One region of the Bacillus sp. PK6-16 genome, then DNA from elsewhere that is predicted to be linked to it. Evidence: riboswitches for the same ligand, from Rfam matches in the RefSeq annotation. Region 1 holds a riboswitch; each other region holds the start of a gene.
The links. Region 1 has a riboswitch for S-adenosylmethionine ahead of M1D66_RS26175 (peptide ABC transporter substrate-binding protein). Riboswitches for the same ligand answer to the same signal wherever they lie in the genome.

Region 1 (3,165 bases):
TAGAAGGAGATAAAACCTATTATAAATATTTGTTTATAGGTAATCAGGTGTTCTATATGTATATACATGTTGAACTATAATCTATCGTTATATGTTTCAACGTAGTAGACATTATATTTTGATGGTTAAATATTTTGTTTCTTTGATTATTTAGAATATTAACACTGAAAAGAACTATATGTCAATAATAAAAATAGATTGTTAATTTCTTAGAATAATATATTAAAAAAGCAGATTCTCATGTGTGAGAGAACCTATTTTTAATATATTTTGCTAAAAAAACAATTGGTGTGGGCTAATAATAAGTGGGGATGAAGAACCCCCCCACTTATTAAAGTTTCACTTTATTTTTCAATTTTTGCCCACTTGAAGTTTAATTGACCTGCAAAGTCTACTTGCACAATTCCTTTCACATAAGAACGTTCTAAATAAGATTCGCCTTTTTGGTAAAGAGGAGCGATAACAGAGTCTTTAAATAATATTTTCTCGGATGCTAGTAATGCTTCCCAGCGAGCTTTTTCATCACCAGCTAAAGTTGTTTTCACTTTTGCTATTGTTTCATCGAATTCCTTATTAGAGTAATGATCTAAGTTATAAGGGTTATTCGTTGTAAATAGCTCAAGGAATGTAATTGGATCCGCAAAGTCAGGGCTCCAGCCATCAATTCCGATTTCGTAGTCACCTTTTAATAAAAGCGAAACTTGTTGCTTACGCGGCTGAGGTTTTATATTTACTGTTAATCCATCTAGATTCTTTTCTAGTTGTCCTTTTAAGAATTCACCAGTTTTCTTATCAAGGTCAGCATCACTCGTTAATAATTCTAATGTTATCTTTTCAGAACCAAGCTCTTGTTTAGCTTTTTTCCATAACTCTTGTGCAGATTTTGTATCAACTTTTGTTAAATCGCCGTTTGCAGTACGGAAGTCTTTTCCTTCAGGTCCTTTTGCAAAGTTTTTTGGAACGAGACCAAATGTTGGTGTAGAGCCATCATTTAATAACGTATTTACAAAGGATTTTCTATCAATTGTTTGATCAATTGCTTGGCGTGCAGAAACGTTTTGAAGTACTTTGTTTTGTTGATTCATACGTAAAAATTGTACGCCTACGTTTGGACGTTCTTTAAAGTTAGCATCCTTTTTATATTTATCGACGAAGTCAGATGTTAGTTTTATACGATCTAATTGTTTTGACTCGAATAAATTTACTTCTGTTGATTTTTCTTTTACGACATTAAAATTGATTTCTTCTAGTTTGACAGTATCTTTATCCCAATAGGTAGGGTTCTTCTTAAATTTAAAGCTTTGTTCGTGCTTCCAATCGCTTAGTGTAAAAGCTCCATTGTACAAGATTGTATTATCTTCTAAAGCGTACTTATCACCTTGTACTTTAAAGAATTCCTCATTAATTGGTAGAAATGTTGGGAACGCTGTTAAGCTAATAAAATAAGGAACAGGACGCTCTAATTCTACCTCAAACGTATGGTCATCAACTGCTTTTACACCAAGTTGGTCGGCTGGAAGTTCTTTGTTGTTAATTTTTGTTGCGTTTTTAATATCAAAGAATAAAAATGCATATTCAGAGGCTGTTGCTGGATCTACGGCACGTTGCCAAGCGAACACAAAATCTTTAGCTGTAACAGGAGTGCCGTTTGACCATTTTGAATCTCGCAAATGGAATGTGTATTTCGTTTTATCGCCACTTACTTCATGAGATTTTGCAACACCAGGAACAGGTTTGTTACCTTCACCAAGATTATACAAACCTTCAAATACGTTTCTCATTACTTGACCAGAATCAGTATCTGTAGCACGAGCCGTATCCATTGTTCGTATTTCAGTAGGTGAAGATAAGTTTAAAACCTGTTTACTAGGTGCCTCGTCTTTTGCATTTGCTCCGCTTGCTTCGTTTTTATAACTACCGCAACCAGTTAATAAAATACTTACTCCTACAACTGATGCAATACCGGGTACAAACTTCTTTTTCATTTGATTTTCCTCCTAAATAATTAAGTTTGGATGATGATGAGGGAAATGAAAAATAAAAAATCCCTCTTTTCATATTGAGAAAGAGGGATTTTTACGTACAAGTTATGCACCCGTATATAAACGAAGTCCCTCATTCTATCTTTCAAGCATAAAGCTTGCAGGAAGTGGCACAGTATTCAAAATGAACCTGTTGCCGAGGTTTCAAAGGGCCAGTCCCTCCACCTCTCTTGATACAATGAGTAAACGAATAAATTTTATTAATTTTTGTGTTTCTTTGATAATTCAAAATCTTACACCTTGAATAATGAAGTGTCAACTAAATGAAATATAGTTTAAATTTTCAGTTTTCTACTAGAAGTTAAAGTTATCTGGATCTGGACCAACGCGACGATCTTCATTTAAAGCTTGAATTGCTTTCATATCATCAGCACTTAATTCAAAGTCGAAGATGTTTGCATTTTCAATAATGCGATGTTCTTTAATTGATTTGGGAATTGTTACAACTTCGTTTTGTAAATCCCAACGTAAAATAATTTGCGCAGTTGATTTATTATATTTTGTCGCAATTTCTTGTAACGTTGGATTATCTAGTAGTTGTCCTTGCATTAATGGTGACCAAGCTTCAAGCTGGATATTATGTTCTTTACAGAATGCATGTAACTCTTCTTGTGCTAAACGTGGGTGATATTCCACTTGGTTGACCATTGGCTTAATTTCAGCAATTTCAAATACGTCTTGTAAGTGGTGAATGTGGAAATTACTCACACCGATAGCGCGAACACGGCCATCTTTATAAAGTGTTTCTAATGCTTTCCATGATTCAGTATATTTCCCTTTTACAGGCCAATGTACTAAATATAAATCTAAATATTCTAGACCTAATTTCTCTAATGTAGTTTCAAATGCTTGAAGTGTTGTTTCATATCCTTGATCGCTATTCCATACTTTTGAGGTAATAAATAATTCTTCACGTGAAACACCGGATTCACGAATCGCTTGCCCAACGCCTTCTTCATTTTGATAGATTGCTGCAGTATCGATGCTGCGGTAGCCATTTTTAATTGCTGCTTTTACAGAATCAATTACTTCTGAACCATCTTCTACTTTAAAAACACCTAAACCAAACCAAGGCATTTTTACACCGTTATGTAATGTTGTATAGTCTTTTAAACTTGTTAAA
Region 2 (3,165 bases), 1.4 Mb from region 1:
ATTTGGGTATGCTGATAAATAGCCATTTTGAGGAATCGATATCATTTTGAAAGCTTCCGTCATATGAAGCGGCCCTAGTTGACAATTCAATCCAACAACATTTGCACCGTAATCTATAAGTTGCTTTAATATTTCATTGACATCATTTCCATTTTGAGTCGTACCTGCTTCATGTAACGCTAATTGCGCAACAATTGGAATATTCGTTTGCTTACGCAATACTTTAACGGCATGAAGTAATTCAAATTCATCGTAAAAAGTTTCTAATAGTAATCCATCAACCTGTTCTTCTAGTAAAGCCCCTGCCTGTTCAAGTAACATAAACTCTCTTTCCATATCAGTCGTTGTAACAGCTCCGATATGTTTCATACCACCAATTGTTCCTAAAATTGCATTTTTATCTGTCACAGATGCTTTCGCCAGTTTTACTGCCGCTCTATTAATTTCTATAACTTGATTTTCTAAACCATACATACGTAATTTCGCTTCATTTGCTCCATACGTATTCGTTTGAATTACATCTGCTCCAGCAGCTACATATTGTTTATGAATCGATATAATTAAGTCTGGATCAGATACATTCAATTCTTCAAAGCTACTTTGCAAACCATGTGAATGCAATAACGTCCCAACCGCACCATCACCTATTACAATTCCGTTTGATAATAAATCTAGTAATTTCACGAATCTCCCTCATTTCTATCAATATAAAAACCCCCTCTTCACTTTGAAGAGGGGGACATAATCGTTCCTCCTCTTATTATGCAAAACATTCGTTTTGCAGGTATTAGCACCGTTTCAAACATTTCGTTTGAAGGTTGCCGGGTTTCACAGGGCCTTTCCCTCCACCGCTCTCAATAAGAGTTGTCTTTATTATTTTATTTATGTAGCTAAAAGGAAATGCGTTCCCCTTTTAACAATGTTTGTTAATTTTTTAATAAATTTAGCATGCACAAAAGTAAAAGTCAATGACACTTGCGGAAAAATAAAAATTATTTAAAATAAAGTTGCAATTCAGTTATATTTTATTGTAAAGTTAAAAACATAATAAAAATTTCATACGAACATTCTTATCTAGAGAGGTAGAGGGACTGGCCCTGTGACGCCTCAGCAACCATTAACATTTTGTTAATAAGGTGCTAATTCCAGCAAATTGTGAAAGATTTGACAGATGAGAAGAAGACTCTATTCAAACCGAAAGCCTTCTTCTTAGAAGGCTTTTTTTATTTTATATTCACTTAATGTTTCAATTTAAAAAGGAGGAATTTTCACATGTCAACAATCGAAACAAAACTAGCACAAATCGGAAATCGCAGTGAAACTACAACTGGAACGGTTAATCCACCAGTTTATTTCTCAACCGCTTATCGTCACGAAGGAATTGGTAAATCTACTGGCTTTGACTATTCACGAACTGGCAATCCAACTCGCGGTCTTTTAGAACAGGCGATTGCAGACTTAGAATGTGGCGAACAAGGTTATGCCTGTAGTTCAGGGATGGCGGCTGTTCTCCTCGTCCTTTCTCTATTCCGCTCTGGAGACGAACTTATTGTATCTGAAGATTTATACGGGGGAACGTATCGATTATTTTCTGAGCATGAAAAAAAGTGGAATGTTCGATGTAGATACGTAAATACACAGTCTATTAAACAAATTGAGCAAGCTATCACAACTGAAACGAAGGCTATTTTCATAGAAACTCCAACTAATCCATTAATGCAAGTTACTGATATTGCTGCTGTCGCAACTGTAGCGAAAAGGAACGGACTACTTCTTATTGTAGACAACACTTTCTACACACCTTATATACAGCAACCATTAACAGAAGGTGCTGACATTGTACTTCATAGCGCAACGAAATATTTAGGGGGACATAACGATGTACTAAGCGGGCTTGTCGTTGCAAAAGGAAAGGAACTTTGCGAGGAAATCGCTCATTATCATAATGCATCAGGTGCAGTTTTAAGCCCATTTGACTCATGGTTATTAATTCGCGGTATGAAAACGTTAGCGCTTCGCATGAGGCAACATGAAGAAAATGCGAAAGCAGTTGTTGCGTATTTAAATGATGAGGACGGGGTGACAGATGTATTTTATCCAGGAAGAGGTGGCATGATCTCATTCCGCCTTAAAGATGAAGCTTGGATTAATCCATTCTTACAATCTTTATCCTTAATTACATTTGCCGAAAGTCTTGGTGGTGTAGAAAGTTTAATGACTTATCCAGCAACGCAAACACATGCTGATATTCCTGAAGAAATTAGAACAGCAAACGGCGTATGCAATCGTCTTCTTCGATTCTCAGTTGGCATTGAAAATAGTAACGATTTAATTCAAGACTTAAAGCAAGCAATTAAACTCGTAAAAGAAGGTGTAAGAATATGAGCTATTCTATAGATACACTCTTACTACACAACCAATATAAACACGACTCGCAAACAGGCGCTGTGAACGTTCCTATTTATAATACATCAACTTTTCACCAGTTTGATGTAGATACGTTCGGAAAATATGACTATAGCAGGTCAGGAAATCCAACTCGTGAAGCTCTTGAAGATATCATTGCTTTATTAGAAGGCGGAACAAAAGGATTCGCCTTTGCATCAGGCATTGCAGCGATTTCCACTGCATTCCTCCTTCTTTCACAAGGTGATCACGTACTCATTTCAGAAGATGTGTACGGAGGCACTTACCGAGTGATAACTGAGGTACTCTCCCGTTACGGTGTTTCACATACATTTGTTGATATGACCAATTTAGAAGAAATAAAACAAAACATTAAACCAAATACAAAGCTCTTTTATGTAGAAACACCTTCTAACCCACTTTTAAAAGTGACAGATATTCGCGAGGTTTCTAAACTCGCAAAATCTATTGGCGCTCTTACTTTTGTTGATAATACATTTTTGACACCACTATTCCAAAAACCACTTGAACTTGGAGCTGATGTCGTTCTTCATAGTGCTACAAAATTTATTGCTGGTCATAGTGATGTTACTGCCGGATTAGCAGTAGTAAAAGATTCAGAACTCGCTCAAAAGCTTGGATTTTTACAAAATGCATTCGGTGCTATTTTAGGACCTCAAGATTGTTCTCTCGTACTTCGCGGTCTAAAAACATTGCATGTACGCCTCGAACATTCAGCTAAAAATGCCAATAAAATCG
Region 3 (3,165 bases), 190 kb from region 1:
TCGACTTCGCGAATAGTTGCAACGCCTTTTTAATATCCCAACCACTTATATCTAAATCATCACTAATTGGATATTCAATTACATCTCGTTTGTCATGAATTGATAAATACCATTCTACCGGATGTATATAAACAAACCTAACATCATAATCGCTATCTTTCGATGGAAACCCCCAAGCACGACTCCCTGATTCCACCGCAAATAAAATTTTTACATCATTCTCTTTTTCAATTCTTTCTAACTCCAACTCGATTTTCTCTCTCATTTCATAACATCTCCATTTTTTGATTATTTCCCTGGAAATTCGACAATACACTATTAATTTTACTACATACTAAAAAAACTGTCAGAAATTACTGACAGCCTAATGAAACGTCTATTGTTGCTTTTCAATTACAGTAGCAGCAATTCGTTCAAACTCTTTTTGAATCTCCTCTTTATATGCATCTACTATTGAAAAATCCATAGCAGCAATATAAATTCGTTCTAATTTATCACGAATCGATTTTGCTTTCGCTAAGAAAGACATCGCCTCATTCATTTTTGCTTTATATTGAATGGAAACATCACGAATTTCCTTCGCATATTTCTCATCCGTCCCTGGCGTAACAATAAGGGCATACATATCAATAATTTCATCACCCTCGCGACTTGGAAAATATTCATGTGGTGCGGTGCTATCAAAAATTGCAAAACCTAATTCTCTTACGATAACCATATCAAGACTATTCGGGTCAAATCCGCAATGATATACTTCAACTTCAAACCCTTTTTCTTCAGCTGCCTTAGCTAACTTTTTGAGCATCGTTGATTTTCCAGAGCCTGGGCGCCCTTTTATAAAATAACGATGTGGTAACCCTTCTGTTAAATTAGGAACAAAATCAACTGCTCCTTTCGGTGTAGCAGCTCCTAAAAAACGATGTTTTACAAGTAATTGTCTCCCGCTTTTATCTGTAAATAATTTCTGGATTAGCTGATTGGTTAGTTCATTTGCTTTATTAAAATCTATATTATCAATATATATCTTCTCCCACTCATCATGTATAACCAATGCCTCTTTAAAACGTGCGTAAGCAGACTGAAAAGCTTTGCTTGCTTCTGAAACAAATCTTTCAATTTCTAACTTCTGCTTTCTTAGTTTATCTGAGTCCCAAGCAATTCCTAAATTTATATACTCTTCAACAACTCCTGGCATTTTTGGCTCAATAACATGCGGCGATGTCCCATCAACAATTCCTACTTTTAATTGTGGGATAATTACACCATCAACCGATTTATTATCAGAAGAACAATGTAAAAATTCAATATCATATCCTTTTTCAATCCATTCACGACCTATTGCCTTTATTAAAGAAGATTTTCCCGTTCCTGGGCCACCCTTTAAGATAAATAATCTGTCTAATCCTTTTAAATTCTCTTCGTATAAATTGTGAAATCCCCTAGCTGTATTACCACCAGCATAATAATTTAATACATTTCCTGTCACTGCACTCACTCCTTCGCAGCATTCTATTTACATAAGCTACAATATGCGAGCAGCTTTATTTGGGTGAATACCTATTTTGTATTGCACGCAAAAAGGAAATGAATTACAATTTAACTATCGGAAAATTCCGATTTTAAAAACTGAATACTTCTTTATCAAGAGAGGCAGAGGGACCGGCCCTTTGAAGCCCAGCAACCTCAGTTTATACAAACTGAATAGGTGCTAATTCCTGCAAAATGCAATGCATTTTGGAAGATAAAACTCAACTAGCATGTAAAGCTCATCTTTCTTGATACTGAAGGATGAGCTTTTTATTATTTGAAAAACATATATTGGAGGTATGTAAAATGAAAGTAATTGATTTATCACAAACATTTGAAAATAATATGTCTCAATTTCCTGGAACACCTAAAATACAACTAGAAGCTGTTACAAGTGTTGAAGAATCAGGATATCAAGTTACAGATTTTCATTCTGTCGTTCATGTTGGCACGCATTGTGATGCTCCTGCGCATTTTATTTCAGGCGCAACGACCATCGATCAATTACCGCTGGATCAATTTGTAGGTGAAGCTGTTCTTATAGATGTAACACATATTCAAGAGCGAAAATTACCTAAGACAGTATTGCATAATACTGACATAAAAGAAGGTGATATTGTTATTTTTCATTCTAATCTATCCACAAAATGGAATACAGAAGCTTATGAGAAGGAAGCATTTTATCTTTCTGAAGAATTAGCTAAAGAACTAGTGCGATTAAAAGTAAAATCTATCGGTTTAGATTTCATTTCTCCTGATGAAGTCACAACAGAAACATCACCGATTCATCACATATTACTAGGGAATGATATTTACTTAATTGAAAACTTAACAAATCTAGATGCTATCGAAGCAAAACGTTTCTTTTTCTCAGCAGCACCTTTAAAAATTAAAAATAGTGACGGTGCTTTCGCAAGAGCATTTGCTGTTATTTTTTAAACACAGCCTATAAAAAAAGCAAAGGCCACTACTGGTCTTTGCTTCTATATTTTCTATTTAAATTAAGAAAGAATTGTTCCACACGAGGACGCACCCAAGCTAAACAATCTATCTCTTTCTTCTTTGTGCAAGCTATCTCTTCTCCATCTACCATTTCAACAAGTTCTAGTTCTAACAGTTGCCTCGTGAATGCTAACATATTCACTTCTTCGGATGGATACTCTTCTTTTAATTTCTCTTCAATTTCCCCCAATAAAAAACCGTCACGCATCATTGCCAATGCATCAATCCAAAGTGGCGGCATTTCATATTTTTCTCCTGTAATTGTATCTTTTACAATATAATTCTTTTGCTCTTTTCGAAATTGAATCGTGTGTAAACATACAGTCGAATTTAATGTTAATTCCATCATACCACCTCTTTCATAATATCTGCATAGAAAAAAGGATGCGTGTGCACCCCTTCTTATCTTTTCATAACACTACTGAACCGCTACATGAGCAATCAATCTCATGTCGATATTTTCCTCCATTATAAACGAAGTATTTTATAAAAAAAACCCTTCTTGAAACATTTTATAAAATGTTTATATTTACACAACAAGAACACTTTTCTGAAAAATCTTTTCTCCCAATACATTAAAAGGTAGGCAAAAAAATTTCTACTTTCGTTCCTACTCCTACACTACTTTGGATCATG
Region 4 (3,165 bases), 2.4 Mb from region 1:
ATAGTTGTAATGGCAATTGGTGATAGAAATGATATTTCAAAAATAAAGCAAACGCCAGATAATTTTATAATTGCTCCATACGTACCTCAATCAGAAATATTAAATGAAGCAGATGTTTTTATTACACATGGCGGTATGAATAGCGTACACGATGCCATTCATTATAATGTCCCATTTGTAATAATACCGCATGATAAAGATCAGCCTATGATAGCGCAAAGATTAACTGAACTGGAAGCAGCACATAGACTATTGAAAGAACATGTTAATGTGTACACTTTAAAAGAGGCCGTAACAGATGTACTTTCAAATGAAAAGTATAAACATGGTATAAGAAAACTTAATGATAGCTTTTTAGAATGTGGTGGTTCAAAAGAAGCCATTGCAGTTATTGAATCTCTTTTAAATAAAGTAAAACTTTAATTGGTGGGGCTTTACTGCCTGCAAATAGCGGGATAAATAGTCGTAACTGTATACAAGCATAGAGGTTCTCACCTTTATGCTTGTGTATTCTTATCCAGCAAATTGTACAGCAGTATTTGCATGTAAAAAAGCAGTATCAAAAACGGGAACAGTAAGATCATTTTGGGAGATGAGTAAAGGTATTTCAGTGCAGCCTAATAATATACCTTCAGCGCCGTTTTGAATTAATGATTTTGTAATTTGTAATAACCTTTTTTTAGATGTTTCTGAAATGATCCCTCTACTTAATTCATCTAATATGACATGGTGGATAAAAGTTCTTTCCTCGTCATTTGGGATAATTGTCTCAATGTTATATTTCGCTAATCGTGATTTATAGAAATCTTGCTCCATCGTTTGTTTTGTTCCTAATAGTCCGATACGTTTTATATTCTGTTCTACCATTTCTTTAGCACTTACATCACCAATGTGAAGAAGCGGGATAGATATTGCTTGTTCTACCTCCTCGGCAAATAGATGTACAGTATTTGAACACATTAATAAACATTCAGCCCCAGATTTTTCAACTTTCTTTGCAACTGTAACTAGTTCATTTTTCACTTCTTCATATTGATAGTTTTGTAATAAAGTAGTTACTTCACCAAAGTCCATACTATATAAAATTAGCTTCGCATTTTGATCGTATTGAGAGAGTGTAAGTGTATTAATATGTTTATAGTATAATGATGTAGATTCCCAACTTAATCCTCCAATCAAACCAATAACTTTCATAATGCATTCCTCCCGAAACGATTTTGAATTCATTATTTCACAATTCCGATAAGAATACAATGATTTAAATGTGCTATTTAATAAAAAATAAAAATAGTAAGAAAAGTGTTGAAATTTACATTCTTTAGTGCCATAATACGAATTACAAATTAATACTTATCCAGAGAGGTGGAGGGAACGGCCCTAAGAAACCTCAGCAACCCCTATGCAATTTTATAGGAAGGTGCTAATTCCGCAGAGGACACGATGTGTTTTTTGAAAGATAAGAGGATTCTTGAAAGTGAAAGAAAATGACCTCTTATGTAAGAGGTCATTTTTTTGTTGTATAGAAAGGGAGTGTCGATGCATAATTCATTTTTAAATTAAATATAGAGTAATAAAAGTTGACTAATATGAGAGGGGAATTGTCATGAATAAATTATCAACAAAGTTAGTAGTAGCAATCGGTATTGGAGCAGCATTATACGGGATATTAGGACTTTGGGGATTTTCTATTGCACCGAATACATTTATTAAACCAGCATTAGCTATATTAACTGTTTTTGGAGCATTATTTGGTCCAGTGGCAGGACTGTTAATTGGACTTATCGGTCATACCGTAACAGATACGATTGCTGGATGGGGTATTTGGTGGGGATGGGTTATTAGTTCAGGAATTATTGGTTTTTCAATGGGGCTTATTCAAAAAAGAGTTGGTTTTAGTGTGAAAAACGGGTCGTTTAACAAGGGAGATATTTCTTATTTAGCAATTACTGGGCTAGTTGGTATTGTCATTGCTATTATATTTGCTGGGGCATTCGATATTATTGTGATGGGAGAACCATTTGACAAAATTGTTATCCAAGTATTAGGAGCAACAATTTCCGATGTCATCGTTTTCTTAATACTTGGATTGCCACTTACAATTGGTTTGGCGAAATCCAATAAGAAACATACACATTTAAAAATTGAAAAGTAGGGATGTTAACATGCAACCAATTATTTCGTTTGAACAATTCACCTTTCAATATGGGCATGCTGCGCAGCCTACTTTAAGTGATATTACCTTTCATATATACCCTGGGGAAAAAGTATTAATTGCTGGACGAAGTGGTTCAGGAAAGTCGACATTAGCTCATTGTATAAATGGGCTAATCCCATTTTCTTACGAAGGGAATAGCACAGGTAACGTTTTAATTGCCGGTAAAGACCCAAGGGAAGGAAGTATTTTTGAACAAAGTAAACAGGTAGGAACAATTTTACAAGATCAAGATGCTCAATTTATTGGTCTGACAGTAGAAGAAGATGTAGCTTTTTATTTAGAAAATGAATGTGTAAAGCAAGATAACATGAAAAAGATTGTTTCGGACTCATTAAGAAAGGTGAAGATGCATACGTTTCATAAACAAAGTCCACATGAATTATCAGGAGGTCAAAAGCAAACAGTTTCTCTTGCTGGTTTATTAACAACGAATGCGGATATATTATTGTTCGATGAACCATTAGCGAACTTAGATCCACTAAGCGCCATACATACGATAGAACTTATGAAAGATATACATGAGCAGTATAATAAAACGATTGTTATTATCGAACATAGGATAGAAGAAATTTTAAAACTGGATTTAGACAAAGTTATATTAATTGATGAAGGTAAAGTCATTGCGATGGGAACACCAAAAGAAATCTTAGCGTCAAATATATTACCACGTATTGGCTTAAGAGAGCCTATTTACATCGAAGCATTAAAGAGATTACATTTTGATCGTAATAATGACGTAATATATCCAATGGAAAACCTTCAAAAAGAAAAGGTAAGCAACGTTATAAAAGAGTGGATGGAGAAACAAGTCATATTAGAAAGGAATGCTAAAAACAAGGAATTACTTAAAGTGGAGAATTTATCATTTTCATATCCTAATAAACAAAAAGTATTAGAAAATGTAAACCTTTTAATATATGAAGGAGAAATTGTGGCACTGTTAGGACATA

Region 2: it holds a riboswitch for S-adenosylmethionine, as region 1 does, so the genes downstream of both, metI (cystathionine gamma-synthase/O-acetylhomoserine thiolyase) here and M1D66_RS26175 (peptide ABC transporter substrate-binding protein) in region 1, are expected to answer to the same signal.
Region 3: it holds a riboswitch for S-adenosylmethionine, as region 1 does, so the genes downstream of both, M1D66_RS25235 (cyclase family protein) here and M1D66_RS26175 (peptide ABC transporter substrate-binding protein) in region 1, are expected to answer to the same signal.
Region 4: it holds a riboswitch for S-adenosylmethionine, as region 1 does, so the genes downstream of both, M1D66_RS14215 (ECF-type riboflavin transporter substrate-binding protein) here and M1D66_RS26175 (peptide ABC transporter substrate-binding protein) in region 1, are expected to answer to the same signal.

Annotation. Positions count from the first base shown of each region.
Region 1 covers NZ_CP096511.1:5,106,202-5,109,366, reverse strand. Annotated here, with positions in the region: gene M1D66_RS26175 (peptide ABC transporter substrate-binding protein) at 345-1,985, opposite strand; SAM riboswitch class I at 2,118-2,222, opposite strand; gene M1D66_RS26170 (aldo/keto reductase) at 2,337-3,165, opposite strand, start outside.
Region 2 covers NZ_CP096511.1:1,191,517-1,194,681, reverse strand. Annotated here, with positions in the region: gene M1D66_RS06155 (bifunctional homocysteine S-methyltransferase/methylenetetrahydrofolate reductase) at 1-684, opposite strand, end outside; SAM riboswitch class I at 755-864, opposite strand; SAM riboswitch class I at 1,068-1,178, shown strand; gene metI (cystathionine gamma-synthase/O-acetylhomoserine thiolyase) at 1,273-2,385, shown strand; gene metC (cystathionine beta-lyase) at 2,382-3,165, shown strand, end outside.
Region 3 covers NZ_CP096511.1:4,919,172-4,922,336, forward strand. Annotated here, with positions in the region: gene M1D66_RS25225 (nucleotidyltransferase domain-containing protein) at 1-265, opposite strand, end outside; gene M1D66_RS25230 (PRK06851 family protein) at 377-1,486, opposite strand; SAM riboswitch class I at 1,636-1,748, shown strand; gene M1D66_RS25235 (cyclase family protein) at 1,834-2,466, shown strand; gene M1D66_RS25240 (hypothetical protein) at 2,495-2,875, opposite strand; gene M1D66_RS25245 (ATP-binding protein) at 3,105-3,165, opposite strand, start outside.
Region 4 covers NZ_CP096511.1:2,752,534-2,755,698, reverse strand. Annotated here, with positions in the region: gene M1D66_RS14225 (macrolide family glycosyltransferase) at 1-423, shown strand, start outside; gene M1D66_RS14220 (aspartate/glutamate racemase family protein) at 514-1,194, opposite strand; SAM riboswitch class I at 1,348-1,463, shown strand; gene M1D66_RS14215 (ECF-type riboflavin transporter substrate-binding protein) at 1,604-2,152, shown strand; gene M1D66_RS14210 (ABC transporter ATP-binding protein) at 2,163-3,165, shown strand, end outside.